DNA from 4 places in the Blautia sp. AM28-27 genome. Region 1 is predicted to be linked to each of the others. Evidence: predicted binding sites of a transcription regulator. Region 1 holds the regulator's gene; each other region holds the start of a gene.
What was found. Region 1 encodes HrcA, which represses chaperone genes, less so after heat shock. Its sites were predicted from a motif close to TGTTAGCACTCNNNNNNNNNGAGTGCTAACA; they were not measured.

Region 1 (7,802 bases):
GTAGAGAACGTCCCCGTCAACGGTGCTGATCTTCACATCACCGCCGAGTGCTGCCTGGGCAAACGTAATCGGTGCAGTGGAGAAAATGTTCATATCCTGTCTCTGGAAGATCGGATGACGGGTTACCTGAACCTCGACAAGCAGATCTCCTCTCGGTCCGCCGTTTACACCCGGCTCACCTTTTTCACGGATCCGGATGCTCTGTCCATCGTCGATTCCAGCCGGAATGTTGACCTGAATGCGTTTTCTGCTGGATGTATAGCCCGTGCCGTGGCATGCGGTACATTTATCGCGAATGATCTTTCCGGTTCCGTTACAATCCGGACAGGTCGTCACGTTTCTCACAGAACCGAACATGGTCTGCTGTGTGTACGTAATCTGACCAGTTCCGTTACATTTGGAGCATGTCTCCGGTGAAGTTCCTGGTTTTGCGCCGGTTCCGTGGCACGTTGTACAGGTATCCTTCAGGTTGATCTCGAGCTCTTTCTGGCATCCGAAAACAGCTTCCTCAAACGTAATGTGGACAACAGCGCGGAGGTTTGCTCCCTTCATAGGTCCATTGTTTGCTCTTCTTCTGCTTCCGCCGCCACCGAACAGGTCGCCGAAAATATCGCCGAAGATATCACCCATATCTCCGCCGCCAAAGTCGAAGCCGCCGAATCCGCCGGCTCCTGCGCCGCCACCGCCGTTTTCAAATGCAGCGTGGCCAAACTGATCGTACTGACGCCGTTTGTCCGGATCACTCAGCACGCCATAGGCTTCTGTCGCCTCTTTAAATTTTGCCTCGGCCTCTTTGTCGCCCGGGTTCATATCCGGATGGTATTTCTTGGCCAGTTTACGGTATGCTTTTTTTAATGTTGCATCGTCCGCTCCGCGGTCTACGCCGAGGACCTCGTAATAATCTCTTTTTTCTGCCATTTATGTTCACCTTTTCATTTCTGTTCCACAAATTTCATCTTTGCAGAAATGTTTTTCCGCACGCTCCAGTATAGCACTTTTCCGAAAGCAATACCAGCATAAATACAGGGGGCGGAATGTATTTTCCGTCCCCTGCAAACATTCGCCTCACAGGGCTTTTTGCGTTTATTTACTTATTGTTTCAACTCACAGTCGGTATTTTCACGGAGTGTGACATGCCGAAAATTAAACCTCTTTGTAGTCAGCGTCTACGACATCGTCGTCATGGCCGCCTGCTGCTCCTGCATTTCCCATATCCGGGCCTGCACCTGCTGTTCCGGCACCAGCGCCTGCTGCTCCGCCCTGCTGCTCATACAGTTTTGCAAACAGTTTCTGAGCGCTTGTCATCAGTTTTTCCTGAGCTGCTTTCAGATCAGCTACCTGTGCATCGGTCATTTCTTCCGGATTGCATTTTGCAATGAGATCTTTCAGTGCGTTCAGGTCAGCTTCTACTGCTGTTTTGTCGTTTGCATCAAGCTTGTCGCCGACTTCCTCGATTGCTTTCTCGGTCTGGAATACCATGGAGTCTGCATCGTTTCTTGCGTCGATTGCTTCTTTTCGTTTCTTATCCTGAGCCTCGAACTCAGCAGCTTCTTTGACTGCTTTGTCGATCTCGCTGTCGGACATGTTAGAGCCTGCGGTGATGGTGATGTGCTGCTCTTTTCCTGTTCCAAGGTCTTTTGCAGATACATTTACGATACCGTTGGCATCGATATCAAAGGTAACCTCGATCTGCGGAACGCCTCTTCTTGCTGGCGGAATTCCATCCAGACGGAACTGGCCGAGGGATTTGTTGTCTTTCGCGAACTGACGCTCACCCTGTACTACGTTGATATCTACTGCTGTCTGGTTATCTGCTGCTGTTGAGAAGATCTGGCTCTTCTTGGTCGGGATTGTGGTGTTACGCTCGATCAGACGAGTTGCAATACCTCCCATGGTCTCGATGGACAGAGACAGCGGAGTTACATCCAGAAGAAGGATATCGCCTGCGCCGGCGTCTCCTGCAAGTTTACCACCCTGTACGGAAGCACCAAGTGCTACGCACTCATCCGGGTTCAGGCTCTTGCTCGGCTCGTGTCCGGTCAGCTGTCTTACTTTATCCTGTACAGCCGGGATACGGGTAGATCCGCCTACCAGAAGGACTTTGGAAAGCTCGGATGCCTGAAGGCCTGCATCAGAAAGTGCTCTCTGTACCGGCTCTGCGGTTTTCTCTACCAGGTCGTGGGTCAGCTCATCGAATTTAGCCTTTGTCAGGTTCATATCGAGATGTTTCGGGCCATCTGCGGTTGCAGTGATGAACGGCAGGTTGATGTTGGTTGTAGTTGCGCTGGAAAGCTCTTTCTTTGCTTTCTCTGCTGCTTCTCTGATTCTCTGCAGAGCCATTTTATCATTGGAAAGATCTACGCCTTCCTGTTTCTTGAACTCAGCAAGGATATAATCTGTTACTTTCTGGTCGAAGTCATCGCCGCCCAGACGGTTGTTTCCTGCTGTGGAAAGAACTTCGATAACGCCGTCACCGATCTCGATGATGGAAACATCGAAAGTACCGCCGCCAAGGTCGTATACCATGATCTTCTGCTCATTTTCGTTGTCCAGTCCGTATGCCAGAGCTGCTGCGGTAGGCTCGTTGATGATACGTTTTACATCAAGACCTGCGATTTTACCGGCATCTTTGGTTGCCTGACGCTGTGCGTCATTGAAGTAAGCCGGAACTGTGATAACTGCTTCTGTTACTTTCTCACCAAGGTAGTTCTCTGCATCACCTTTCAGTTTCTGAAGAATCATAGCGGAGATCTCCTGCGGAGAGTATTTCTTTCCTTCGATGTCTACTTTATAGTCAGTACCCATCTCACGTTTGATAGAACGGATGGTTCTGTCTGCGTTTGTTACAGCCTGACGTTTTGCCGGCTCGCCGACCAGACGGTCACCTGTTTTTGTGAATGCTACGATAGATGGAGTTGTTCTTTCACCCTCTGCGTTTGCGATAACGGTTGGTTTTCCACCTTCCATAACGGCTACACAGCTGTTTGTTGTTCCTAAGTCAATACCAATAATTTTGCCCATTGTTGTTTCCTCCTCAATGAATTATGCTAAAAAATGGTTTAATTTCTATTTATTTATCTTCAAGGCTTAGTTAGCCACCTTGACCATACTGTGACGGACTACGGAACCTTTGTACATGTAGCCCTTCAGGAACTCTTCTACGACGATGTTCTCGCCGGCTTCCTCATCCTCCACATGCATCACTGCGTTGTGCAGGTTCGGATCGAATTCCTTTCCAACGGCCTCGATCACGGTTACACCGAGTTCATCGAGTGCTGTGGTAAACTGTTTGTATACTTTATTCATGCCGTCTGCGAACGGATCTTCCTCCGGGTTTTCCACCGTTGCAAGTCCGCGCTCGAAGCTGTCAACAACCGGAAGAATCTTCTCGATGATGTCTTTTGCTCCAATGGCATACATATTTGCTTTTTCTTTTTCGGTGCGTTTGCGGAAGTTATCGAACTCTGCCATCTGACGGGTCAGGCGGTCAGTCAGCTCTTCGATTTTCTCATCTTTTTTATCTTTTTTCTTTTTGAAGAACTTTCGTTCTTTGCCATCCTCAGCAGTTTCTTCTGCAGCTTCCGCTTCTTTTGCCTCTGCTGCTTTCTTTGCTTCTTCCTGCTCCGCAGCCGGTTCGGTTTCCGGCAGATCGGTCTCTGCTCCGGTTTCTTTTTCCATCTCGCGTGTAGGTTCTTCCATGGTTTCCTCTTTCTTTCTATTTTCTTCGCTCACTGATCATTCCACCTTTCTACTCACCTGTGTCCGGCTTTTTGAAGACGGCGTCCAGTTGAACTTTTAATGTTTTCAGGTTATCTACCACATTTTCGTAATCCATCCGCTTTGGTCCCACGATACCGATTGTTCCGCGCATACCGTTTCCCATATCGTATGTGGTGGTGACCACGCTGCAGTCCCGTAAGGGTTCCATCGAAGATTCATTTCCGATGTATACCTGAATACCGGTATTTTCCTCTCCGTCCTGCTCCTCGGCAGCTCCTTTGATCATATCGACCAGTTTCTGCCGTTCCTCGAATGTGGAAATCAGCTGGCTGGCTTTGCTGCTGTCGGAAAGCTCAGGGTACTTGAAAATGTTGGTTGCGCCGCTGGTGTACACCGGCACATCTTCTTCGCTGACTGCGATGGCTTCCGCTACGGTATCGACCACTTTGCTGATGATGCCGGAGTGGATGCCTGCCTGCTCTTTCATCTTCTTGATCATGCCAAGATTGATTTCTTCAATGGTCAGGCCATTGAGCTGTGTGTTCAGAAGCAGGTTCAGCTTTAATATCTGTTCATCGTTGATGGTCTCGTCGAGGTCGATCATCTGGTTTTTCACCAGGTTGCCTTCTACGACGATGACGGCCAGGAGCTGCTCTTCATTGACTTTTGAGAGCTGGATGAATTTCACTTTATTTCTGTGATATTCCGGTCCTGTAATCAACGTTGCATAGTTGGTAGATGAAGCGAGGACTTTGACAACCTGCTGCAGAACTTTTTCCATTCGGTCTGTTTTTTCAATGACCATGTTTTTGATGTCTGCAACTTCCTGTTCTTTTTCCCGCATCAGCTCATCTACATAGAGGCGGTAGCCTTTATCGGAAGGAATGCGTCCTGCGGAAGTGTGGGGCTGTAAGATGTAACCCATCTCTTCCAGATCGGACATTTCATTCCGGATTGTGGCGGAGCTTAAATTCAAATCCGTGTATTTGGAAATCGTTCTTGAGCCGACCGGCTCGCCCGTTTCCAGATACGTCTGGATGATCGCTTTTAATATTTTTCTTTTTCTTTCATCCAATTCTGTATCCACTAAGATAAGCTCCTTCCTGTTGTATAGTCCTGTTAGCACTCGTTTCAGTGGAGTGCTAACATCTATGCTCTTAAGATAGCACTCTGCCTTTTGTTTGTCAACACCTTTTCCCGGTTTTTCTATGAAGAAATTGTGAAAAAAGTATAAACCGTTTTCTTTCTGAAAAGGAATCTGACTTTTCTTTTTTATTGCATTCTACTGTTTCAAAGGCGCTATAGCCGTATGGTAGGATTCTGCCATTTCGATACGACCATTTAGTAGCATTTTCTCAGAGGTGATGAATCATGAAATATCAGAGACTGGAGGATCTGCGCACGGACCACGATCTGACGATCCGCCAGGTTGCCGACTATCTCGGCTGCAACCGCGATGTGTATACCCGATATGAAAAAGGCGTCCGGCAGCTGCCGATCTCCATTGCCATCCGTCTGGCGGAGCTGTATCAGGTCAGTCTGGATTATCTGGTCGGCATCAGCGATGAGAAGCGGCCGTATGGATCCTGACTTTCCGGTGTCTCCGCCGCAGCAAAAGCAGGAGGACAGTTTTTCTTTTCCCTGTCCTCCCTGTTTTGCTTTTTCGTTTACAGATTCTGCAGATATTCCATCATCCGCGTTTCGCTGAGTTTCCATCCGTCCGGCTCCCCGCAGAGATACAGCGTAAAATGCCCGCACGGGACTCCGTTTTCCAGGTGGATGCCGGTATACAGTTCTACAATGAGGAGTTCTTCTGCTTTTTCTTCATATATATTAGTGATCTGATAGATGCGCTCTCCCTTTTCGTCCACCGGCCATTCTTTCTTCAGCACATCCCTCAGACGGCTCTCCTGCCCCTGCGCTTCGCATTCTTCCTCCCGGCTGATCATTTTTTCAAACGCTTCCGGCGTCTCCATCCGTTCCACTATATTCTGGACAAAATCTTCTATTTCTATTCTTTCTGCTTTTCCCATTCGTTCCCCCATTTCTGCCGTACATATTTTTCTGTTTTCTGCACAGGCTGTCTTCACCCGCCGTTTCTCTCTCCCGCCCTATTCTCCAATTTGCGACCATATGATCTGATTTAACTTTGTCCATCCAACCGTTTGGTAGTATGGGTTTGAATCTGAAAGGATGGTACAACGTATGAAATACCAGAGAATTGAAGATATGCGGATTGATCAGGATCTCACCATCAAAGAGATTTCTGCCCTGCTCGAATGCAACCGCGACGTCTATTCCCGCTACGAAAAAGGAATCCGCGACATCCCGATCGACTATGTGATCCGACTTGCACGGTTCTATGACTGCTCGGTCGACTATCTGCTGAGTGTCTCCAGTAAAAAGAGAAAATTCGGCGATTAATTTTTTTATTGTTGTCTTTTTATTTTTGTGTTTTTCGTTTTGATGCGACCGTTTGGTCGTATTTTATATTATAATGGTATTCTTATTTTGCGTCAATTCTGAACAAGAAGGAATCAAAATCGGACGCAAAAAAGCGTGCCGGAAAGTTTTCTGTCGCTTTTCCGGCACGCTTTTTTTCATGCTCTTTTCTTCTTTTTTATTCTTCCATGTCATCCAGGCTCTTCTTCAGTGTGATCATTTTGTCACGCAGCTCGGCGGCCATTTCGAAGTTGAGTTCGGCGGCAGCGGCTTTCATCTGTTTCTGTACCTGGCCGATCAGTTTTTCCAGTTCTTCGCGGCTCATGGACTCCGGGTCTTTTTCCATCTTTTCTTCTGTCTTTGCCACTTCTTTCGAAATGCTGATGAGATCGCGGACGGCTTTTTTGATGGTGGTCGGAGTGATGCCGTGTTCTTTGTTGTAGGCTTCCTGCAGGGCACGGCGGCGCTTCGTCTCGTCGATCGCGAGTCGCATGGAATCGGTCATCACATCGGCGTACATGATAACATGGCCCTCGCTGTTTCGTGCGGCACGGCCGATGGTCTGGATCAGGGAGGTTTCGGAACGCAGGAAACCTTCTTTATCGGCATCCAGGATCGCCACGAGTGTGATTTCCGGGATGTCGAGACCCTCACGCAGAAGGTTGATGCCGACGAGCACATCGAAGACATCGAGACGCATATCACGGATGATCTCGGTCCGTTCCAGGGTGTCGATATCGGAGTGCAGGTAGCGCACGCGGATGCCGGCCTCTTTCATATAGTCGGTCAGATCCTCTGCCATACGCTTCGTCAGCGTCGTCACGAGAACTTTGTTGTGTTTTTCAGTTTCTTTCTTTACTTCCGAAATCAGATCGTCGATCTGTCCCTCCACCGGGCGCACCTCGACATCCGGGTCGAGAAGGCCGGTCGGGCGGATGATCTGTTCGGCGCGCAGCAGCTCGTGGTCTGCCTCGTAGTCGCCCGGCGTGGCAGATACGAAGAGGATCTGATCGATCCGGTCCTCGAACTCGCCGAAGTTCAACGGGCGGTTGTCTTTTGCGGACGGCAGACGGAATCCATAGTCCACCAGCGTCGATTTCCGCGACTGGTCGCCGGCATACATGCTGCGGATCTGCGGAACAGTCTTATGCGACTCATCCACGATGATGAGGAAATCATCTCCGAAATAGTCCATCAGTGTGTAGGGCGGCTCGCCTGGCTTTAATCCGGAGAGGTAACGCGAATAGTTTTCGATGCCGGAACAGATGCCGGTTTCTTTGAGCATCTCAATATCGAAATTGGTCCGCTCCTCGATGCGCTGGGCCTCGATCAGTTTTCCCTCGTGCTTGAAGAACTTCACCTGCTCTTCCATATCCTTTTCAATCTCGCCTGTTGCTTTCAGGATCGTGTCCATCGGCACAACGTAGTGGGAGGCCGGAAAGATTGCGATGTGGTTCAGTTCACATAAGATTTCACCCGTCAGCGTATCGATCTGCACCAGACGGTCAATCTCATCCCCGAAGAACTCGACGCGCACCGCCTTGTCCGTCTCCTCCGCCGGAAAAATCTCCAATACATCACCGCGCACGCGGAACGTACCTCGGTGGAAATCCATATCATTCCGGTCATACTGAATATCA
Region 2 (7,802 bases), on a different contig from region 1:
TTCTGCAGACAGGCGACGAGGATCGCTGCCAGAAACGCGACGACGATGGGGATGTTGTAGAAGCCCATCGGAATTTTTAAAATATACTCGGAATAAATGCCGAGCCCCAGATAAAACACCAGAAAAACGGCGATCGGGAGCAGGGCGGATGGCTTTCCTTTTTTCATAGAAATAAATACCAGACCTTTCGTGTGATTTTCCTTATTTTTCAATAGGGCGAATAGAATTATTCTATCATCTGGATCAGAAATCGTAAAGTAAAAAAGCAGGAAAAAACACGCCGGACATCTGGTAAATTCCAGAAATCCGGCGTGTTTTATAAGAGGTGCGTTTTGCTGTGCCTGTGCTTTATCATTTTGCAAGGAGCATCATAATCTGATTGCTTCTGCTTACGAACTTTGTCATCTCGTCCGGAGAGAGCGGTTTGTGGCTGATCATTGCCAGATCATACAGCTGCTCGCAGAACAGGGATGTGTTGTCGTTCTCGCCATTCTTCAGAATGTACTGAACGAGCGGATGTTTTGCATTCAGGATCAGGGTTTCCTGTCCGCCGAACATGGACGGATCCATGCCGGTCATGCCGTACATCTTCATCATATCCTGCATCCGGCGGCTCTCCTCGGAAAGCGTTACCATGGAGGATACATTTTCGTCTTTCAGGTTCTCAACTTTGACGGTCAGATCTTTCTTGTCGAGGACTTTGCGGAAGAGATCGGTCAGAGTATTTGTAGCGTCGGTCAGATCCTCACCGGACTCGTCTTTCATATCGTTGGTCAGATCTGCATCGATGCGCTGGAAAGTTACATGCTCGTTGCAACGCTCTGCATGGGTGATGAAAGCGGAGTCGATGTTGTGTTTCAGGATGACAGCATCCATGCCCTGACTGCGGAACATGTTGATGTACTGGCTCTGCTGAACTTCGTCGGTGACGTAGTAAACAGTCGTTTTTTCCGGCTCTTTCTTCTCGTCAGCGTTTTCCGTATTTTCGGTATTCTCCGTAGTTTCAGCCTTCTCTTCGGTGTTCTCTGCAGGAGCTTCTTCTTTCTTATTCTCGTTGATGCAGTCCTCAAGAGTCAGATATTTTCCGTCGATGTTCTTGAACAGAATATAGTCCATCATCTTCTTGGAGAATTTCTCGTCCTTGATGCATCCGTATTTGATGAATGGGTTGATATCATCCCAGTATTTCTCGTAATTCTCACGGTCGGTTTTGCACATGCCGGAGAGCTTGTCAGCGAATTTCTTGGAGATGTACTCGGAGATCTTCTTGACAAATCCGTCGTTCTGCAGTGCGCTTCGGGATACGTTCAGCGGCAGATCCGGGCAGTCGATGACGCCTTTTAAGAGCATCAGGTATTCCGGAATGACTTCTTTGATGTTGTCGGCAATAAATACCTGGTTGTTGTACAGCTTGATGGTTCCCTCGATGGAATCGTACTCGGTGTTGATACGCGGGAAGTAGAGGATACCTTTGAGGTTGAACGGATAGTCCATGTTCAGGTGGATCCAGAACAGCGGCTCGCGGTAGTCGTTGAAGACTTTGCGGTAGAATTCTTTATAATCCTCATCGCTGCACTCGTTTGGATGTTTGGTCCACAGCGGGTGGATATCACTGATGGAAACCGGGCGTTTGTTGATTTTTACTTTCTCTTTGGCCGGGGAAACTTCAACCTGCTCTTTCGTTCCGTCTTCTTTTTCTTTCTCTTCGTATTTTGCGTCCTCGTGGATGTGCTCTACGACAACGTCGTCATCTTTTAATTCGCTTTCATCGATGGTCTCGTATTCCTGCGGCGCATTTGCTTTGGACAGGAAAATTTCAACCGGCATGAAGGAGCAGTATTTTTCCAGAACTTCGCGGACACGGTATTCGTTTGCGAATTCCAGGCAGTCCTCGTTCAGGAACAGAGTGATTTCGGTACCAACAGTTGTCTTGCTGCCCTCGGACATATCGTACTCGGTGCTTCCGTCACAGGTCCAGTGTACCGGGGTGGATCCTTCTTTATAGGAAAGAGAATCGATGTGAACTTCATCTGCTACCATGAAAGCAGAGTAGAAACCAAGACCGAAGTGGCCGATCATCTGATCTGAATTCGTTTTGTCTTTGTATTTCTCCAGGAATTCGGTAGCGCCGGAGAAGGCGATCTGGGTAATATATTCTTCGACTTCGTCTGCGGTCATACCGATACCGTTATCGATGAATTTTAAGGTTTTCTCATCCGGGTTTACAATCACCTGAATGGCTGCTTTGTAGTCATCCGGCAGAGTATATTCGCCCATGCCGTCGAGTTTTTTCAGTTTGGTGATGGCATCGCAGCCGTTGGAAACGAGCTCGCGGACGAAGATATCGTGGTCGGAATACATCCATTTTTTGATAATCGGGAAAATATTGTCGCTGTTGATTGAAAGATTTCCATGTTTCGCACTCATGAGAAACACACTCCTTTTCTTATAAAAATATTTTGATCCAGCAAAGCGGGGATATCATGCTTTTTTAGATGTCTGCAGCTTTTTTACTGCTCTGATAGTTATAGTAATACTGGCACAGGGAAAAGTCAAGGGAAAATTAGCACTCGAGAAAAAAGAGTGCTAACAGAACGACGGAAAGTATTGAATTTACTGGTATTACGGTACTTTCTAAACTTTTTGTAAAGTCTGATCAGAAGGGCTGCGCAGTTGTTTCTGGAGAATGGATATGCTACAATGAAAAAGCATAGAAGCGTTTCGAACAGAAAGATTCCGAGGGTACATAAAAGAAAAATGGAGGAAATACATGACAAATGCGACAAAGGCGGCGCTGGAAGCGTCATTAAAAAAGCTGCTTTTGAAAAAGCCGCTGGACAAAATTACGATCAACGATCTGACGACAGACTGCGGCATCAGCCGGATGGCGTTTTATTATCATTTTAAGGATATCTATGATCTTGTCGAATGGTCGTGCCTGGAGGATGCGACGCAGGCGCTGCAGGGGAAGAAAACGTATGAGACATGGCAGGAAGGCCTGCAGCAGATTTTTGAGGCAGTGCTCGAGAATAAACCATTTATTATGAATGTCTATCACTCTGTAAGCCGGGAGCAGATCGAAACATATCTCTTTCATCTGACGCACGATCTGCTGTACGGTGTCGTACAGGAAAAAGCAAAGGGAACCGGCATCTCCGAGGCGGATCAGAGTTTTATCGCAGATTTCTATAAGTATAGCTTTACCGGTGTCATGCTCGACTGGATCAAAGACGGAATGAAAGTGGATTACCATATGATTGCGGAAAAAATGCACCGCACGATGGAAGGAAATGTCGTCAATTCCATCCGAAATTTTGAAAAAAGAAATAAAATATAGTTACACTTTACAAAACAGGGCGGATGATAAAAATTTAATCATCCGCCCTGTTTTGTAAATGGAAAAGCGGGGAAAAATGAAGTAAGATTCAAATTGTCAACAGACAATGGCAACACAAATAGAAACTTGTAAAACAAAGAAAGCAGCATAACCTATACGAACCGGAAATTCGAAAAAACATTCCGGCAGTCGTATTTAGAAAAGAAAGGATGAACGTCTATGTCAAAAAAAGGATTAAAATTCGGAATCGCATCAGCAGCAGTCATCGGAGCTGGAGCAGCAGTGCTGCAGGCAAAAAACAAGAGTGAAGCAAAAAAAGCAGCGGAGAAAACCACTGTAACATCAGAACCAAAGAATGATTACCGCAACACCGAGCGCGGAAAAGATAAGAAAAACAGCAAAGGCATTTATTACACCAACGGAAACTACGAAGCCTTCGCAAGACCGGAAAAACCGGAAGGCGTCGATGAGAAGAGCGCATACCTCGTAGGAAGCGGCCTCGCAGCCCTCGCAGCAGCGTGCTTCCTTGTAAGAGACGGCCAGATGAAAGGCGATCACATCCACATTCTGGAAGCCATGGACATCGCCGGCGGTGCCTGCGACGGTATCTACGATCCGACCCGCGGCTACATCATGAGAGGCGGCCGTGAGATGGAAAACCACTTCGAGTGCCTGTGGGATCTGTTCCACAGCATCCCGTCAATTGAGACACCTGGTGTATCCGTTCTTGATGAGTATTACTGGCTGAACAAAAAAGACCCGAACTACTCCCTGTGCCGTGCAACGAAGAACCGCGGCGAGGATGCCCATACCGACGGCAAGTTCAACCTGAGCCAGAAAGGCTGCATGGAGATCATGAAACTCTTCATGACAAGAGACGAGGATCTGTACGACAAGACGATCGAGGATGTTTTCGATGATGAAGTCTTCAATTCCACCTTCTGGCTGTACTGGAGAACGATGTTCGCATTCGAAAACTGGCACAGTGCACTGGAGATGAAGCTGTACTTCCAGCGGTTTATTCACCACATCGGCGGACTGCCGGACTTCTCCGCACTGAAATTCACGAAGTACAACCAGTATGAATCCCTGATTCTTCCGATGAAGAAATACCTCGAGGATGCCGGCGTAGACTTCCAGTTCAATACCGAAGTAACCAACGTTATCTTTGAAATCAACGATGGAAAGAAAGTAGCAAAAGCCATCGAGTGCAAAGTAAACGGCGTCGAGAAAGGCATCGTTCTCACCGAGAATGACCTCGTCTTCGTTACCAACGGAAGCTGCACCGAAGGCACGATCTACGGCGATCAGAACCATGCACCGAACGGTGATGCAGAGGTCCGCACGAGCGGCTGCTGGAGCCTGTGGAAAAACATTGCAAAACAGGATCCGTCCTTTGGACATCCGGAGAAATTCTGTTCCGATATTGCAAAGACAAACTGGGAATCCGCAACAATTACCACTCTCGACAATAAGATCATTCCGTATATCACCAATATCTGCAAACGTGATCCGAGAACCGGAAAGGTTGTTACCGGCGGTATCGTAAGCTGCCAGGATTCCAAGTGGCTTTTAAGCTGGACCATCAACCGTCAGGGACAGTTCAAAGAGCAGGATAAAGATAAGGTATGCGTATGGGTTTACAGCCTGTTCACCGATGTACCTGGCGACTATGTGAAGAAACCGATGAAAGAGTGCACTGGTAAAGAGATCACCGAAGAGTGGCTGTACCACCTCGGCGTGCCGGTTGACCAGATTCCGGAGCTGGCAGAGAACAGCGCTGTCTGCGTACCGACCATGATGCCGTACATCACCGCATTCTTTATGCCAAGAAGAAAGGGCGACCGCCCGGATGTCATCCCGGATGGCTGCGTCAACTTCGCATTCCTCGGACAGTTCGCTGAGACACCAAGAGATACCATCTTCACGACAGAGTATTCCGTTCGTACCGCAATGGAAGCTGTTTACGGACTCCTCGGCGTAGACCGCGGCGTGCCGGAAGTATGGGGCAGCGTTTACGATATCCGCGACCTGCTGGACAGCTCCGTGAAACTGATGGATGGAAAATCCCCGCTGGAAATCGAGCTTCCTGGACCGCTCAACCTGCTGAAAAAACCTCTGCTGAAACTGGTAGATGGAAATGTAGTTGGAGATCTCTTAAAAGAGCATGGAATTATCAAAGAGGATATGGTGAAATAAGAAATAGAAAATAAGTAAGAAATGCAATAAGACCTGCGCTTTCAAACGGCGCAGGTCTTATTGCGTTGCTATGTATGTTCTCAAACAATTAAGCAGATTTCTTCGTGAAAAACAGCGCGGCACAGACGGCGGCGATGCCTCCAGCGAGCTTTGCAACGAGAAGCGGCACGACAAAATCAGGATCGGTGCCGAACGTAAATCCCATATGTGCGGCGATGGTCGATGCGGCGGAGACGAGGAAAGCTGCGTTTACAATCTTTCCGCGCTCGTCCATTTTTTCCATCATTGTGATCGCCGGAACAGGGCTGACAATGCCCATCAGAAGACCGGCGGCACTGCTGTCGTTCATGCCGGTTTTTCTTCCAATAAAAGAGAGCGGCTTTTTGAGCACCCGCTGTAAAAGCTCCGCCGTCGGAAGGCTGCCGAGCAGTACAATGCCGATGGACGAGACGACCGCCATCGCGTCCTCCAGCGGCGCAAGGTCCGGGAGCAGCGAAAAGCCGGTCATATAGCAGAACGCGCCCGCGATGAGGCCGATCGTCGTCAGAAGCCGGATCACATCTGCAAATACCGTGAACGCGCGCACGGTCTGCTCCGGAAAACGCCAGATGCCGAACATCAGCAGAAAGCAGAAGAGGAGCACCGGGAGCGACTGAAGTACGATCTGCAGAAAAGAGAGTCCTGAGAGCAGTCCGCCGACGATCATCGTGACGGGAAGTGTGCCCGTGCCGATCAGCATGCCGCGGGAGAAAAGGAGGCGGTCGCCGCTTTTCAGCATTCCCATGCCGACCGGAATCGTAAAGGTGATGGTACAGCCAAGCGTCGCCGCAATCACAAGTCCTGCGTAGCGCACCATCTCCTGCGATGCCGAAAGCTCTCCGGCGAGCTGGTAGCCGCCCATGTCAATGGCGAGAATGCCGGCGAGAAGTCCCGCATCCAGACCAAAAAAGTTCCAGATGGGAACGAGGGCGAAACGGAGAAAGCGGGAGAGCAGCGGGGTGAGGCAGATGATGCCCGACATGGAAAGTGCCGTCGGTCCAAGCAGCATAAAGCCCTCCTCAAACCGTTTTCCAAATCCGAAGCGATTGCCAGCGATCCGGTCGACACCGCCGAGTACCGCGCCGACTGCCATGATCCACATAATAATCTGATTCATAAAAAGAGAACCTTTCTAAATAAGTATTTTGTCTTTATATCTGTTCTTCAAATGCAATTTCATTTTTCAGCAGAAACTGGCGGACTTCCTCATCGAAGACGCGGTCGAGCGACTTGTCCATCGTAAAGATTTTGAGGGAAGTTCCGGTGGTAAGTAAGAGTTTTCCGTCCTTATACTGAAAATTTAGAAAGCATCCAAACACGTTCTCTATTTCCAGCGGCAGCGCATGGTCCGCGATCATTTTTTCGCACGCCGCCTGCGGAAGCTGAAACACAAATTTGAACTGCAGAGGTGTCCGTTTTCCTTTGATGACGGAATAGCAGAACGATTTCACATCTTTCCAGAGAAGCCGCGTCCGCCCTTTTTCTTTTAAGAGCTGCGCGTCATCGGGATCGAAAAAGTCCGTGTGAAGACTGCCGTCGAGGGAGAACGTCGTAAACGTTGTGATCGACGCCTCGGAGACGGGAAAGCGGTCAAATGTCTCGAGACGGAGCAGGGTGTTCATAAAATTCTTTAACTGTGTAATCTGCAGGATAATCATCCGTAGTTAAAACCAGCCTTTCTTTTTAAAATACCAAATTTCAACAGCAACAATGAGAATACAGACGCCGATCAGGATGAAGTACGCATACGGGGCAGAAAGCTCAGGCATATGCGTAAAATTCATGCCGTACCAGCCGGCGATCAGGGAAAGCGGGAAAAAGATCGTCGAGACGACCGTCAGAATCCGCATCGTATCGTTCTGACGCAGGTCGATCTGCGCCTGCTGCATCTCGCGGATCTGCAGGGCGTACTCCCGCAGCATCTGGGTGTGGTCGTACAAACGGTCCACGCGGTTTCCAAGGCGCGAAAACTGACGGGCGCATTCCTGGGGAAGAAAGTGATTTTCGTCCTCGGAGAGTATTTCGCACATGTCGAGAAGCTGCTGGTAATAGGCATGGAACACGAGCAGCTCCCGACGGATCGTGATCAGGGTCCGCTGCAGCTCTTTTGGCAGAGTGTCGAGAAGAGACTCCTCGATTGTCGCAAGGCGCTTCTCAAAATTCTGCAGATAGAGCATATCCTCCTGGATCAGCGATTCCAGAAACGAGAAAAACAGGTGGAAGACAT
Region 3 (7,802 bases), on a different contig from region 1:
CGATGATTCTTCGTCCAGCGATACCAGCAGCTCGGATGATTCCAGCAGCTCCAGCAGCACCGGAAGCGCAACCGGAAGTGCCATCGTATCCTATGCAACCCAGTTTATTGGAAATCCATACGTATGGGGCGGCACAAGCCTTACCAACGGAGCTGACTGCTCTGGTTTTATCATGAGCGTTTACGCACACTTCGGATACGACCTTCCGCATTCCTCCAGTGCACTGCGTGGTGTAGGACGCGGTGTATCTTATGCAGAGGCTCAGCCGGGCGATATTATCTGCTACAGCGGCCACGTAGCCATCTACATCGGCGGCGGTGCAATCGTACACGCAAGCAATGAGCGCGACGGTATCAAGATCAGCAGCAACGCAGCGTATACCACGATTCTTGCGGTAAGACGTGTGGTTTAAAAAAGAATTACATAGTAAGAATTTTCAGATCCCGGGAGAGAAAAATCCCGGGATCTTTTGCGTTTTGCTTAAAATTGAGTGCATTCGCGTTAAAACTGTGATATACTAAAGCACATCGGAGATACAAGGGCGTATTGACCAACAGAAGGTCAGTATGCCCTTTTGCTTGTTAGGAAGAAGGGAGAATCGTTATGAAACTGGAAAATTATTTTCGTCGTTTCGGTATTCGGAACGGATCTGGTGCGGAAAGTAGCGTCAGTGCTGTCCATCTGCATTATTGCCGGTCTGCTGATCGTCTACGTCCCGAACATCATCGCCGGAGCCGGAAAGATCGGCGATACTGTAAACGCCATGAAAACCGCAGACCTCCCATTCGGCAAAGCCCTGTACGCCGCATTCCTCTACGGAACCTTCCAGCTTGCCAATGTCGCAGTCTTCGTCCAGCATGCCAAATCCTTCGAAAAACCGCAGGATGCCGGAAAGAGCATGGCAGTCGGTGCCGTATTAAATGCCCTTCTGATGATCATGGTCGTCCTCGGAATCATGACCGTATACCAGAACCCGGAAATGATCCAGCAGAGCGTCCCGACATTATTTATGGTTCAGCAGGGCGTCGGCAGTAAATTCATGACACCGCTGATTTCCGTACTGATCATCCTCGGTGCCGTATCCACAGCCGTCAACATGGTTGCCGCCATGGTCAAACGAATCCACGCCGGTCTCGCTGAACGAAGCAGCAGAACAGAAACCGCAGGCAAAATCAGCCGCACCCAGATCCTTGCCGCGCTTGTCTGCTGCATCGCGGACTTCCTTATCGCACAGTTTGGTCTGCTGACGCTGATCCAGAAGGTGTACAGCATCCTGGCATACCTGGCAATCCCGGTCATCTTGGTGCCGTACGTGGTGCACATGGCGGTGATGCGGTTTGATACGAAAAAATAGAAAAGAACAATAAAAAATTTGTAACAAAAATTTACACCGCAGAAAGAGAGATTTGCTTCTGGAGAATGGAAGTATTTCGCAGACAGCAGAAAAAAGAAGATTCATGCAGAGCAGATGTGAGTCATAAAGAAATGACATGCGTCTGCCTTTTTTCTGTGCGTCTGGCAGAGTATGTGTCGGTGACAAAGCAGAAAACAGGAACTCTTCTTTGGGACTCGATTGTGCCGTCAAAATATGGTATACTGCAAAAAGGATCAAAAAGCGGATATTGATATTTCACGGGAGGGGAAGAAGATGAAAAATGCACCGGCTTATGTGAAGGTTTACAGCAGACTGAAAAACGAGATCAATAAGGGAACATATCCTGTCGGGGGATTTCTGCCGAAGGAGTGTGAACTGGAGAAAATCTATCAGGTCAGCCGTACTACGGTACGGAATGCAGTAAAGATGCTGGTGCAGGAGGGACTGGTTGAGGTTCGCCAGGGTTCTGGAACGAGGGTGCTGAATCATAAGGCAATTCAGAATTATAACAAGGTCACATCGGTCACGGAATCCCTGATGAAAAAAGGATATCGGGTAACGACGTCAGATATGATGATCGACATCATTTCGGCGGACAAACAGCTCGCCGATGAACTGGAAATTCCGGAGGGAACCAGCGTGGCGAGGATTCAGCGGCTGCAGCTTGCGGATGAAGAGCCTGTTACGCTGATGGAAAATTATATCGAATATGCGAAAGTCCCTGGCATCGAGGCGTATGAGAATCAGTTTGTAGCGCTGTATCAGTTTCTGGAGGAGAAATTCGGCTTGCAGATTGATGAGACACGAGACAGAATTTCAGCGAAATCCGCGACCTTTATGGAAGCCCAGGTTCTGAAAACGGAGCCGAAGGATGCGCTTCTTGTGGTGCACAGAGTCACCTACTGGCAGAACCGGCCGGTGAGCATTGACCACGTGCGGATCATCGGAAGCAAGTACGAGGTGGAGATTTCGGGAAAAGGACGGAGTAAATGAGCGATGAGACAGAAGAACAGAAGAAACTGATGCGGCAGATTGATATCAGCTGTGTACAGGCATTTCATACAATGGATGAAATTGATGCGATGGTGGAGCTGGCAAAGAAATATCGTCTGGCTGCTGTGTTTACCTTGCCGGCGTTCAGCGCCCATGTGGCAGAACGGCTGCAGGACACCAGAGAAATCCATGCGGGAGGCGTGGTAAGCTTTCCGGGCGGCGGAGATACGACCGGACAGAAGAAGCGGCAGGCAAAAGAACTGTGGGAGGCTGGCTGCCGGGAAATCGACATGGTGATGAATCTTACGGCATTCAGAAGCCACGAATTTTCTTATGTAAAAGAAGAACTTCTGGCCATCCGGGAGCAGGTGCCTTCGGCGATTTTTAAGGTGATCATCGAGGCACCGCAGCTGACGGAGCAGGAAATCTGCCAGGCAGTGGATCTGTGTGTGGAAGGCCGTGCGGATTATGTAAAGACGAGCACCGGATGGTATCCCGGCTGTCCTTCCACCGTGGAGCAGGTTCGAATCATGAGCCGTGAAGCCGCCGGTCGCATTCAGATCAAGGCCGCCGGTGGAATCCGCAGTCTGGAAACTATACAGGAAATGCAGAAAGCCGGCTGTAGCCGTTTCGGTATGGGAATGCGGTCGGTACAGAATTTGATAAAAAGTATCTATAAGTAATCTATTGTGCAAAAGCTATAAAAAAGTCACGGAATATTCTACGATATTCCGTGACTTTTCTGTTGAATTAGTAACCTATTAGTGATATATTCGAATCATAGGAATCGATAAATCATTAACAATCTGAAAGGAGAGCAAAAGATATGAAAGGTTATGCAATGCTGAAAATCGGTGAATCCGGATGGATCGAGAAAGAACGCCCGAAATGCGGGCCGATGGATGCCATTTGCCGTCCACTGGCAGTTGCCATCTGCACATCAGATGTCCACACTTTATGGGAAGGGGCCATCGGTGACCGTCATAACATGATTCTGGGCCATGAGTGCTGTGCAGAGGTTGTGGAAGTCGGAGAGCTCGTAAAAGATTTCAAACCGGGAGACCGGGTTCTTGTGCCGGCCATCACTCCGGACTGGAATTCTCTGGAAGCACAGGCTGGTTATTCCATGCACTCCGGCGGAATGCTGGCAGGCTGGAAATTCTCCAACTTCAAAGATGGTGTCTTTTCTGAATTCTTTCATGTAAATGATGCCGATGGAAACCTTGCGCTGCTTCCGAAAAACATCAATGTTGTCGACGCGTGCATGCTTTCCGATATGGTGCCGACCGGATTCCACGGCGTAGAGCTTGCCGATGTACAGTTTGGTGATACAGTTCTTGTCATCGGAATCGGACCAGTTGGTCTGATGTCGGTAGCCGGAACGAATATGCGCGGCGCATCGAGAATCATTGCTGTCGGAACGAGACCGGTCTGCGTAGAAGCGGCAAAAAAATACGGCGCAACGGATTTTGTCAGCTACAAGAACGGACCGATTTTCCAGCAGGTACTTGATATGACAGATGGAAAAGGTGTTGATAAAGTAGTCATCGCCGGCGGTGGTGTAGAAACCTTTGCAGAAGCAGTAAAATGCCTGAAACCGGGCGGAAAGATCGGAAATGTAAACTATCTTGGATCCGGTGACAACATTGATATTCCGCGTGTAGAGTGGGGCGTTGGAATGGGTCACAAACAGATTAACGGAGGCCTGATGCCTGGCGGAAGACTCCGCATGGAAAAACTGGGAGCTCTTGTTTCGGCAGGCAAGCTGGATGTCAGCCCGCTGTCCACACATGTGTTTGATGGATGGGATCATCTGGAAGAAGCACTGTTCCTCATGAGAGATAAACCGAAGGATTTAATCAAACCAGTCGTTAAATTGGCTGACTGATGATTTGAAAATTTGACTGAAAAAGGAAACGTATGAAAATATTGATCGTATCCGGCTTTTTGGGCGCGGGAAAAACAACATTTATCAAACGGCTGGCCAGGAACGTCGATCAGCGGTTTGCCATACTGGAAAATGAATATGGAGCCGCAGGAATCGACGGCGCACGTCTTGGCCAGAACCGGCAAGGAACGCAGAAAAATGTATGGGAAATGACAGAGCAGTGCATCTGCTGCATCGGGAAAAAGGATTTTGCAGCATCCGTGCTGACCATTGCCAATGTGGTAGGCCCGGAATACCTGATCGTAGAACCGACAGGCGTCGGAAGTCTCGCCCGGATTATAGAAAATCTGCGTCAGATCGAGTACGAGAGAATTCAGCTTCTCTCGCCGGTCACTATTGTGGATGTTTACAGTTACCGCCGCTATATGGCGGAATATCCCGAGCTGTATCAGGATCAGATCCGAAGCGCGGATACGATCATTGTTTCCAAAACAGAAGCATGCCAGGCGGAAGAAAAACAGCGCATCCAGAAATTTCTGCAGGAAATTAACCCGCAGGCAAAAATCATCACGGATTATGCATCCACGATGACACGGGAAGATTACCAGAGCCTGCTGCTGGGCGGCCGATATGAGAAAGAAGTACAGGATACGCAGAGCGGCGAAAAGATGCCGGAGACCTTCTCCTTCGAAAATATCCGAATGGAGGCACCGGAAACCCTGTGGTGTTTTCTGGAACAGATCATTCGCGGAGCGTTTGGAAATATCATCCGTGCAAAAGGACAGTTCGCAGCCGGAGACCAGTTTCTCCAATTTGATGTCGCCGATCACCGCTACAGCATCACCGGCACAGAACAGAAAAACGCCGGCCAGGCTGTGTTTATCGGAAACGATATGAACGAAGATGCGATCCGGCAGTATTTTAAGAAATGCGCCGGAAACCAGAAAATGAAATATGCTGCCCGTCATGTATCATAAAGTAAATAGGAAAAAGAGATTGCGGAGTCCTGCCAAAACAGGGTTTCGCAATTTTGGTTTTTACAGAAAGATTCAACTGAAAAACGAAGGATAGGCAAAAACGAAAAATTACGCTAAAATAAACATACAAGTATTTCAAATAAAACAAAAGAAAAATCAGGGGGATCTGATATGGAGGAACAGAAAAGAAGACGGGAAAGAAAATCAGCGGCATACTGGTTGAGCAAAAGCTCGATTTTATATCCGATCTGTATCTTGTATGTGATGTATGTGAAACAGGTTGAGGTATATATTACAGAATGTTCCGTCCATATTTCGTCGGGGACAATGCTTTTTGCCTATGCGCTGTGCCTGATTTTGTGGCTGGCCTCACCCATTCGAAGCTACTGCGCAGATGGAACTGCAAATGAAGTTTTATTCTATACATTTCCGCCGAGCATACTGATGCTGTTTTTATTTGCCCAATATTCACTGAAAATTGTGTTGTTTCTTGCAGTGCTGGATGGGATATTTCTTGTTACGGTTTTAAGAGATTTACATAGAAAAAAACGAAAATATTCTCCGAAAAAATTCTGGAGATTAAAAAGAAGTGACTTAAACGCATTTCTGTTTGTTTCAGTATGCGTGAGTATGGTACCGACTTGTATGATGATATATTGGAAGCTTGAGTCTCCGTCCGGAGTGGCAGAACTTTACGAACGAAAAAAGGACTATAATCTCGTCCAGAATCAGGAGAACATTTTTCAGGAAAATAAAGAATTTCTGCTGAGCTTAAAGGAGAGCGAATGGAGGCAAAAAACACTGGAAGAAAGAACAATTGCAGCGCAGAAGATGGTACGGCTTGAAACAGAACGACTTGGAATTCCCGAAATTCCGCTGTATGTGAAAGAGACAGGATCATCGAATTGCGTTGCATTATATAATAATGAAGAGAACGAAATATGGTATGCTCCAGAGCATTTAACATCTCAGACAGCAGAAGAATTTTTTACGGGAATTTGCGAAGAATGTTATCATGGAATGGAGTATTATCTGCTGGAACGAATGGACTGGAATTCGGAAATGGCGAATACTGCTTATTTTGAAGAAATGAGGAAGTGGAAACTAAATGATAATCGCTACATATCTGGACGCGACGAGGGCGATTCGTTTGAAGCATATCAATCACAGCCGCTGGAAGCATCTGCCAAAAAGTATGCCAGTTCCGAAACAGAGGCACTGATTCATTTTATTGCTGTGTACGGCGATGAATAAAAATCTTTTAGGGGGGGAGGGAGAAAAGGAGCGTCGGGAAAAATAAAAAAAATTAGCACTCACCTCTTGACAGTGCTAATAACTAGTGTTATAGTACGACTAGAACAAAGAAAGAAAAGAAAATTCACATCAACGCTCTTTTTGTTCGGAGCGAATGTTAGCACCCAAATAGATAAGGAGGAAGCCGATTATGAATATTAGTAAATTCACACAAAAATCGCTGCAGGCTGTACAGGACCTGGAAAAGACCGCATACGATTTCGGCAACCAGGAAATAGAGCAGGAGCATCTGTTGTATAACCTCCTGCATCAGGACGACAGCCTGATTCTGAAAATGATCGAAAAGATGGAAATCAACAAAGATCATTTTCTGAACCGTGTCGAGACGGCACTGAACGACCGCGTCAAAGTATCCGGCGGTCAGCCGTATATCGGTCAGTATCTGAATAAAGCACTGGTAAATGCTGAGGATGAGGCGAAAGCCATGGGAGACGAGTATGTTTCCGTAGAACACCTCTTCCTGGCAATGCTGAAAAACCCAAGCCCGTCCATGAAAAAACTGTTTCAGGAGTACGGCATCACAAGAGAACGTTTCCTGCAGGCATTAAGCACCGTGCGCGGAAACCAGAGAGTTACCACCGACAACCCGGAGGCGACATACGACACCCTGGAAAAATATGGCCAGGATATCGTAGAAAAAGCCAGAAACCAGAAAATGGACCCGGTTATCGGCCGTGATACCGAAATTCGGAACGTTGTCCGTATCCTGTCCCGTAAGACAAAAAACAATCCGGTTCTGATCGGTGAGCCTGGTGTTGGTAAAACCGCAGTCGTAGAAGGCCTGGCCCAGCGAATCGCCAACGGCGATGTACCGGAGAGCCTGAAAGATAAAACCATTTTCTCCCTCGATATGGGAGCCTTGGTAGCCGGTGCAAAATACCGCGGCGAATTCGAGGAGCGTCTGAAAGCCGTTCTGGAGGAAGTCAGAAAGAGCGACGGAAAAATCATTCTGTTCATCGATGAGCTGCACCTGATCGTCGGCGCCGGAAAGACCGACGGCGCGATGGATGCCGGAAACATGCTGAAACCTATGCTGGCACGAGGCGAACTGCACTGCATCGGTGCCACAACGCTGGATGAGTACCGCCAGTACATCGAAAAAGATGCCGCCCTGGAGCGCCGTTTCCAGCCGGTTCAGGTTGATGAGCCGACCGTAGAGGATACGATTTCCATCCTGCGTGGCTTAAAAGAGCGCTACGAAGTTTACCACGGCGTAAAAATCACCGACGGTGCCCTCGTTGCAGCCGCAACCCTT
Region 4 (7,802 bases), on a different contig from region 1:
TAGGCTTGCAGGGCGTGGAAAGTGTTTATAATTCTGATATTATAAAGAAGGCAAGTGATATTTTAAGTGCAATTGGAAATGAAATTTTAAAAATTGGAGAGGCCGTCACGCAGATAGAAAGTAATTCGTTAGAATTTGCAGATGTAGTGGAAATGTTATCGAAAAAAATAGATGGATTATCTGATGAATTTGCTGAAATAAAAAGAGAAATCAAAGATGATACGTTAGATATTGATGGATTTGTCAAAATGACAGAAGAGCTGGAAAAATATAAAGAGAATTTAAAGCAACTAAATGAACGAGCTAAATCCAAAAAACAAATAGAAAGTGCATTCAAGAAAGCAATGCGTGAAAGAAATGATATATTATTAGAACAATTCAATGCATATAAACTTGAAATTCAGAAAATTAATGAATCACAAAATGAATTAAAAATCACTATTGATTTTAAAGGTGACAGAGATAATTTTAAATCACAGATGAAGACTGATTTTAGGGGGTCAGGTATTTCTGAAATAAAATATCAATACTTATGTGACACGTTTAGAGATTATGTGGAGCTTATAGAAGACTGGATATTATGTGATGGTATGAAAATCAAGGAAATTATTTCATCCTCAGAATATACAAAGCTTGATAAAAAATTGCAAGATCAGTATGCGGATCTTCTGAAGAATCAGGTTTCCAATAATGTTGAAATATATTATCATGACAAATTATTACGACACCATTCAATAGGGCAGCGTGCGTCAGCTCTTATATTGTTTATACTCATGCAGTCTGATAATGATATTATTCTTATAGATCAGCCAGAAGATGATTTGGATAATAAAATTATTTACGATGAAGTAATTACAGCAATTGCGAAAAAGAAACAAGATATACAATTTATTTTTGCTACACACAATGCTAACATTCCAGTTCTGGGTGATGCTGAAAGAATTTTTGTGGTTGAGTATCAAGATACAACGATTGATATATCGCAAGGGAATATTGACCTGAAATCTACACATAAGCAAATTGTAGATATTATGGAAGGCGGAGAGGAAGCATTTGATAAAAGGCAATTAATTTATACGTCATGGAAATAGATTGCATAGATGATCAGATTAAAAAATCAAGAACAAACAAATATGTATATTCCATATTGGGCATGATTTAAGTTTCGCTAAGTTTCACTTATATAGGTGTCTGAGGAAAATTTAATAGAAAAACATGAAAAAAGCACTGAAAACCGTGTGATCGGGAGATCCATGTAGGTGGACAGCTTGTATATTATGAAGGTGAAGAAGGATATTGTTTCCATGATTCAGAAACCAAAATAGATGCAGAAATCAGGGACATTCCTATGACACAGATGGTATATGATGCGTTCCGTAAACAGAGAGAGCTGAACCTGATGCTTGGTTTGCAGAGTAATGTGGAGATCGGTGGACGTAGTGGATTCATTTTCAATACAAAGCATGGACGTCCGATTATGCCGGCGGGAGTGAACAGTTTTCTGAAAAACATTGTTAATGCCTATAATTAAGAAAGAAAGCAAACTGGCAGAAGAAGAGAAGCGAGAGCCAGAGCTGATGCCTCCTATTTCATCGCATACCCTTCGTCATACGGGATGTACCAGACTGGGTGAGAATAATGTCAATCCCAAAGTTATGCAGTATGTGATGGGGTGCTGGATGTCCGGGGGACATCCGTTTAGCACCGACCGTAGCGGAGCGAAGAACATTCAGATGCACAGATCACAATGAATGTCTACAATCATATTGCAAAGAAGTCTCACGTGGAGAATGAGATGTCTAAAATAAATCTGCCGAAAACTGTACCTGCTGTGGTATAAACCATAAGCCGTTGTCGTAAAATGTGCTAAGAAAATTAGACGAATATATTTTTCCAAAGATTTGTGGTAAAAATGTGGTCAAATCAAGAAAATAGAGTGCGAAAGCAAGTGAAAAATCCCTGTGAAGCCCGTAAAATCAAGGCTTCACAAATTTTTCACAAAATAATTAGCACTCACCTCTTGACAGTGCTAATAATAAGTGTTATATTACAGCTAGAACAAAGGAAGAGGGATACAAAGAGAGGAAAAGAAGAAAACCTCCGGTATCCGGAAGCCTTTCCGTTCCAAAGAAACAGGTAAACAAAAAGATCCGGTGAAAAGAAAAACCGGAGAAAAAGCATGGATCAGGTTCCATGAGAAGAATAAGAAGGAGCGATGACTTATGTTAATGCCTAGTATTTTTGGAGAAAATTTATTTGATGACTTTTTCAACGATTTTCCGTTCTATGATTATGACAAAGAGATGAAGAATACAGAAAAGAAACTGTATGGCCGCAAAGCCAGCCATGTGATGAAAACAGATATTCGCGAGCTGAATAATGGCTACGAGGTAGTGGTTGACCTTCCGGGCTTCACAAAAGATGAAGTTCAGGCCACACTGGAAAATGGTTATCTGACCATCAGTGCAGAGAAAGGTCTTGACAAAGACGAGAAAGAAAAAGAGAGCGGCCGCTACATCCGTAAAGAGCGTTACGCAGGTGCATGCAGTAGAAGCTTCTATGTAGGTGAGGATATTACCGAAGAGGATATCAAGGCTGAATTTAAACACGGTCTGCTGAAACTCTTCGTACCGAAGAAGGAAGCAAAACCGGCTGTGGAGCAGAAAAAGACAATCTCCATTGAAGGATAAAAGAAAAAAAGCAAAAGCGTTTGCCGCCCGGGAATGTTAAAATTCCCGGGCGGCAAAATTTTTATCTTTTTCCGGCGAAAAGAAACCGAGCCGGGGCGTGCGGGAAAAAAGGTGCGAGGATAAAACGGCAGGGATGGATGCGCGCGATTTCCGGATTCGGAAAATAAATTGTATACAATAATGTACTTGCTATTTGGGAACAGGTCGGATACAATAGGCGTGACAATTACAAAATGAGAGAACTCGTATCAAAAGGAGAAATCATGAAGAAAAGAAGAAGCGTACTTGCGCTGCTTTTAGTTGCAGCTCTTACTGTTGTACTTGGCGGATGCCAGGATGGCAAGGATGGGAAAGCAGATTCTTCCGATACCACAAGTTCTCAGGTATCAACGGAATCAACCCCGACAGGGGAACCTGTTATGGGAGGTTCCATCACGGTAGGAATTCCTCAGGACATTGAGGATAGTCTTGACCCACACAAATCTGTTGCGGCAGGAACGAAAGAAATCCTATTCAATATTTATGAGGGCCTTGTAAAGCCCGATGAAGAAGGAAATCTGAACGATGCGGTGGCAGAGAGCCATTCGATCTCGGAGAATGGAAAGGTTTATACCTTCAAGCTCCGGAATGGTGTCAAGTTCCACGATGGAACGACCGTCACTGCAGAGGATGTAAAATATTCAATCGAACGCTGTGCGGGTATCAACGGAGACGGAACGCCTCTGGTAGAGGCATTTTCCAATGTAGACAAGGTTGAAATTCCGGACGAGAGCACGATCGACATCTATTTAAAAGAGGCAGACACCGAGTTTCTTGCCTATCTGACGGTGGCGATTGTACCTGAGCATGTGGAAGATCTGGAAGCAGATCCAGTCGGAACAGGCCCGTTCCACTATGTATCACGGTCCCCGCAGGAAAACATTGTCCTTGAAAAATTCAGCGATTACTGGGATACGGAAAATCAGGCGTATCTGGACAAGGTAACATTTCGAATTGTCAAGGACAGCAATGCAGTCGTAACAAACCTGAAATCCGGTACACTGGACATGTATGCACGTCTCAGTTCCACACAGACAGCGCAGCTTGCCGAAGATTCCGATTTTACGATTTATGACGGCGGTATGAACCTGGTACAGGCGCTGTATCTGAACAATGCCGTGGAACCGTTCAACAATGTGAAGGTGCGCCAGGCGCTCTGCTATGCGGCAAACCGTCAGGAAGTGCTGGATATGATTGCGGACGGAAAAGGAACGATCATCGGAAGCAGCATGTTCCCGGCATTTGGAAAATATTATGTGCCGGAACTGTCAGAGCGATATAATCAGGATATTGAGAAGGCAAAAGAACTGTTAAAAGAAGCCGGATACCCAGATGGATTTGAGCTTACGATTACAGTGCCAAACAATTATCAGCAGCATATCGATACAGCCCAGGTTCTGGTAGAGCAGCTTAAAGCGATCGGTGTTACTGCCAAAATTCAGCAGGTCGAGTGGGACAGCTGGCTGTCGGATGTATATGCAGACCGGAATTTCCAGTCCACGGTTGTCGGCGTTGATGCGGCCTATCTGACCGGACGCGCACTCCTGGAACGGTTTACCTCAACATCATCCAAGAACTTTATCAACTACAGCAACGAAGAGTATGATAAACTGTATCAGCAGGTTAAGACCAGCACGGATGAAGAGGAGCAGGTTGAGCTTTACAAAAAAATGGAAACACTGCTCTGTGACGATGCGGCAAACCTGTATATCGAGGATATGGCATGCGAGGTTGCTCTTCGGAGCGATTTTGCGGGCTATCGGTTCTATCCGCTGTATGTGCAGGATATGGCTAAAATTTATAAAGTAAAATAAAAATCAAATTATAGGGGACTCGAAAGGCAGAGGGAAAAGAAAAACTCTCATTCAATTGTCAAATGCTGCCGGAAGAGTCCCCTGTAATTATTAGTAGAAATCCCGAAAATATGTTAGGCTTGACTTTTTTTCCGACACTGCCTACTATAGAAAAAGACAGAGAAAACGTAAGGGCTCCGCGGCAATGCAGGAGGCCTTTTTTTAAAAGAAGGGGGAACCATGACAGATTTTCTGGTAAGACGTTTTGTAAAAGATTATGAGAAAACCGACAACGCGGATGTGCGCACGAGCTACGGCATTTTGTCAAGTATCGTGGGAATCTGCTGCAACATTCTGCTGTTTACGGCAAAGCTGCTGATCGGTGCCGGAATGAACTCTCTGGCGATCATGGCGGATGCGTTCAATAACCTTTCCGATGCGGCATCGTCTGTGATCAGCTTTGTTGGTGTCAAGATGGCAAACAAGCCGGCCGACAAAGAGCATCCGTTCGGGCATGGACGGATCGAGTATATTGCAGCGCTGATCGTTTCGTTTCTGGTTATTGAAGTCGGCTTTACGTTTTTAAAGAGCTCTCTGGAGAAAATCCGCAATCCGGAAGAGATCACATTTCAGATGGTTCCGTTTTTGATTCTGGTGCTCTCGGTTGGTGTAAAGCTGTGGATGGCGCTTTTCAACCGAAAACTGGGAAACCGCATTCAGTCGAAGGTGATGCTGGCAACGTCGGCGGATTCCATGGGTGACGTGATCACGACGAGCGCAACGATCGCTTCTACATTGATCTGCCATTTCCTTTCGGTTAATATCGACGCAATCGCAGGACTTGTTGTGGCGGTACTCGTTATGTGGTCCGGTATTTCCATTGTAAAAGATACATTGGAACCGCTGATCGGGCAGGGCGCGGATCCGGATCTGTATGCACGGATCATGAAAGAGGTTGCTTCCTATGAAGGAATTGTAGGAACCCATGATCTGATTGTCCACAACTACGGGCCTGGCAGAAGTATGGCATCGATCCATGCGGAGGTGCCGCGAGATGTCGATATCGAGGTATCGCATGATATTATCGATCGCATTGAACATGAGGTCGGTGAAAAATTGGGGATTCTGCTGGTCATCCACATGGATCCGGTGGAGATCCACGATGCGACGGTTCTTGCGACAAAGGAGAAGGTAAGAAACGTAATTTCCATTCTCGATCCGGAGCTTTCCTTCCACGATTTCCGTATGATCAACGGGGCGGAGAAAAAGAAGCTGATTTTTGATCTTGAAATCCCGTATTCTTATAAGAAGAAAGACTGTGATCGCGTGATCGGGCAGATCGGGGCGCTGATGAAGGAAATGGATGAGAAGTATGAATGTGTCGTCAACATCGACAAAAAATACGTGGCGGGAGAGTGACAACGGCCGGGTTGAGCCGTCAAATCCCTTCCAAAATGTTCCAAAAGTCAGTTTTTTGAAAAAAATAAAAAAATTTCAAAAAAGGTGTTGACTTTTCTCTTGCGATAGTGTATTATACATTTTGTCGCAAGGCAATGGGCTATCGCCAAACGGTAAGGCAACGGACTCTGACTCCGTCAGTTCCTGGTTCGAATCCAGGTAGCCCAGCTCATTGAAAGGTCTCAGGTCTCGTACCTGAGGCCTTTTTCGATGCTCAAAAACAAATACAGCAGGAGGAACGAAACGATGAAGTATTCCTTTACGAGCAGAATCCGCTACAGCGAAATCGGTGAGGACGGAAATCTCACTCTGCCGGGGCTGATCAATTACTTTCAGGACTGCAGTACCTTCCAGTCGGAAGCGATCGGCGAGGGCGTTGCGGAGCTCAAAAAACGAGGCTGCGCCTGGGTGCTGTCCGCGTGGCAGATTCATGTGCGCCGCTATCCATCCCTCGGTGAAGCGGTAAAAATCACTACATGGGCGAGCGGCTTCAAAGGATTTCTTGGCATGCGTAACTTCACGATGGAAACAGAAGACGGCGAAATGCTCGCCTGTGCCAACTCCATCTGGTCTTACGTCAATATGGAAACGGGTCATCCCGTCCGTGCACCGAAAGAGACGACAGACGCCTATGGCATTGACGATCCGATCGACGAGGATTTCGGCGAGCGCAAAGTGAAAATGCCGGAAGCAGATTTCATCGGCGAACCGTTCCCGGTGCGGCCGCACAACCTCGATACGAACCACCACGTCAACAACGCACAGTTCATTTCCCTTGCCGGTGAATGCCTTCCGAAGAACTTCACCGTGCGCCGGATGCGCGCCGAATACAAACAGCAGGCGCACCTCGGCGATGTCCTGCATCCGTTGCGCGCTGAGACGGAAAACGGCTGTTTTATCTCGCTGAACGATGAAAAAGGACAGCCATACGTAGTTGTGGAATTTCAATGATTGTGGTACAATCGGAAAGAATAAGATACGAACGTAATAAACACAATGAGGAAAGGGGAATTTGCCATGAGAGCGCAGAACCTTACACTGTTAACCGATTTATATGAACTTACCATGATGCAGGGCTACTACGAGAACCCGTCCGATCAGATCGTGGTATTTGATGCATTTTACAGAAAGAATCCATGTGGCGGCGCATACGCCGTATGTGCAGGACTTGAGCAGGTAATCGAGTATGTCCGCGATCTTCACTTTTCACCGGATGACATCGACTATCTCCGTTCCCTCCATATTTTCAACGATGATTTCCTGGAGTATTTAAGAGGCTTCCATTTCACCGGAGATATCTATGCGATCCCGGAAGGAACCGTCGTATTCCCAAGAGAGCCGCTCTTAAAAGTTGTCGCTCCGATCATGGAGGCACAGCTTGTAGAGACCGCGATTCTGAACATGATCAACCATCAGAGCCTGATCGCGACGAAAGCATCCCGCGTTGTTTACGCGGCAAAGGGCGACGGCATCATGGAGTTTGGACTCCGCCGTGCGCAGGGACCGGATGCCGGCATTTACGGCGCGCGTGCTGCCATGATCGGCGGCTGCATCGGAACCTCCAATGTCCTGACAGGACAGATGTTTGATGTTCCGGTCAAGGGAACCCACGCACACAGCTGGATCATGAGTTTCCCTGATGAATACACCGCATTTAAAACGTATGCGAAACTGTATCCGGAAGCATGCATTCTTCTTGTAGATACGTACGATGTTCTCGAATCCGGCGTTCCGAACGCCATCCGCGTTTTCAAAGAGATGAGAGAAGCGGGCCTGCCGATGAAAGGCTACGGCATCCGTATCGACAGTGGTGACCTGGCTT

Region 2: the regulator HrcA is predicted to act here: its motif matches at 2,562-2,592, upstream of htpG (molecular chaperone HtpG).
Region 3: the regulator HrcA is predicted to act here: its motif matches at 6,538-6,568, upstream of clpB (ATP-dependent chaperone ClpB).
Region 4: the regulator HrcA is predicted to act here: its motif matches at 2,005-2,035, upstream of DW743_RS13645 (Hsp20/alpha crystallin family protein).

The regions. Positions count from the first base shown of each region.
Region 1 is NZ_QUJK01000009.1:69,571-77,372, forward strand. It holds gene dnaJ (molecular chaperone DnaJ) at 1-918, opposite strand, end outside; gene dnaK (molecular chaperone DnaK) at 1,144-3,021, opposite strand; gene grpE (nucleotide exchange factor GrpE) at 3,088-3,699, opposite strand; gene hrcA (heat-inducible transcriptional repressor HrcA) at 3,749-4,807, opposite strand; gene DW743_RS12245 (helix-turn-helix domain-containing protein) at 5,092-5,310, shown strand; gene DW743_RS12250 (hypothetical protein) at 5,388-5,753, opposite strand; gene DW743_RS12255 (helix-turn-helix domain-containing protein) at 5,926-6,144, shown strand; gene uvrB (excinuclease ABC subunit UvrB) at 6,341-7,802, opposite strand, start outside.
Region 2 is NZ_QUJK01000001.1:165,944-173,745, forward strand. It holds gene DW743_RS00735 (Na+/H+ antiporter NhaC family protein) at 1-167, opposite strand, end outside; gene htpG (molecular chaperone HtpG) at 352-2,427, opposite strand; gene DW743_RS00745 (TetR-like C-terminal domain-containing protein) at 2,771-3,337, shown strand; gene DW743_RS00750 (oleate hydratase) at 3,557-5,536, shown strand; gene DW743_RS00755 (ethanolamine utilization protein EutH) at 5,625-6,692, opposite strand; gene DW743_RS00760 (DUF5721 family protein) at 6,727-7,233, opposite strand; gene DW743_RS00765 (magnesium transporter CorA family protein) at 7,240-7,802, opposite strand, start outside.
Region 3 is NZ_QUJK01000015.1:6,512-14,313, reverse strand. It holds gene DW743_RS14450 (C40 family peptidase) at 1-412, shown strand, start outside; gene DW743_RS14445 (hypothetical protein) at 653-1,354, shown strand; gene DW743_RS14435 (GntR family transcriptional regulator) at 1,649-2,368, shown strand; gene deoC (deoxyribose-phosphate aldolase) at 2,365-3,051, shown strand; gene DW743_RS14425 (NAD(P)-dependent alcohol dehydrogenase) at 3,195-4,256, shown strand; gene DW743_RS14420 (CobW family GTP-binding protein) at 4,289-5,233, shown strand; gene DW743_RS14415 (hypothetical protein) at 5,405-6,487, shown strand; gene clpB (ATP-dependent chaperone ClpB) at 6,678-7,802, shown strand, end outside.
Region 4 is NZ_QUJK01000012.1:56,805-64,606, reverse strand. It holds gene DW743_RS13655 (TrlF family AAA-like ATPase) at 1-1,091, shown strand, start outside; gene DW743_RS18505 (hypothetical protein) at 1,349-1,531, shown strand; gene DW743_RS13645 (Hsp20/alpha crystallin family protein) at 2,223-2,690, shown strand; gene DW743_RS13640 (ABC transporter substrate-binding protein) at 2,954-4,543, shown strand; gene DW743_RS13635 (cation diffusion facilitator family transporter) at 4,763-5,941, shown strand; tRNA gene DW743_RS13630 (tRNA-Gln) at 6,077-6,148, shown strand; gene DW743_RS13625 (acyl-[acyl-carrier-protein] thioesterase) at 6,227-6,931, shown strand; gene DW743_RS13620 (nicotinate phosphoribosyltransferase) at 6,998-7,802, shown strand, end outside.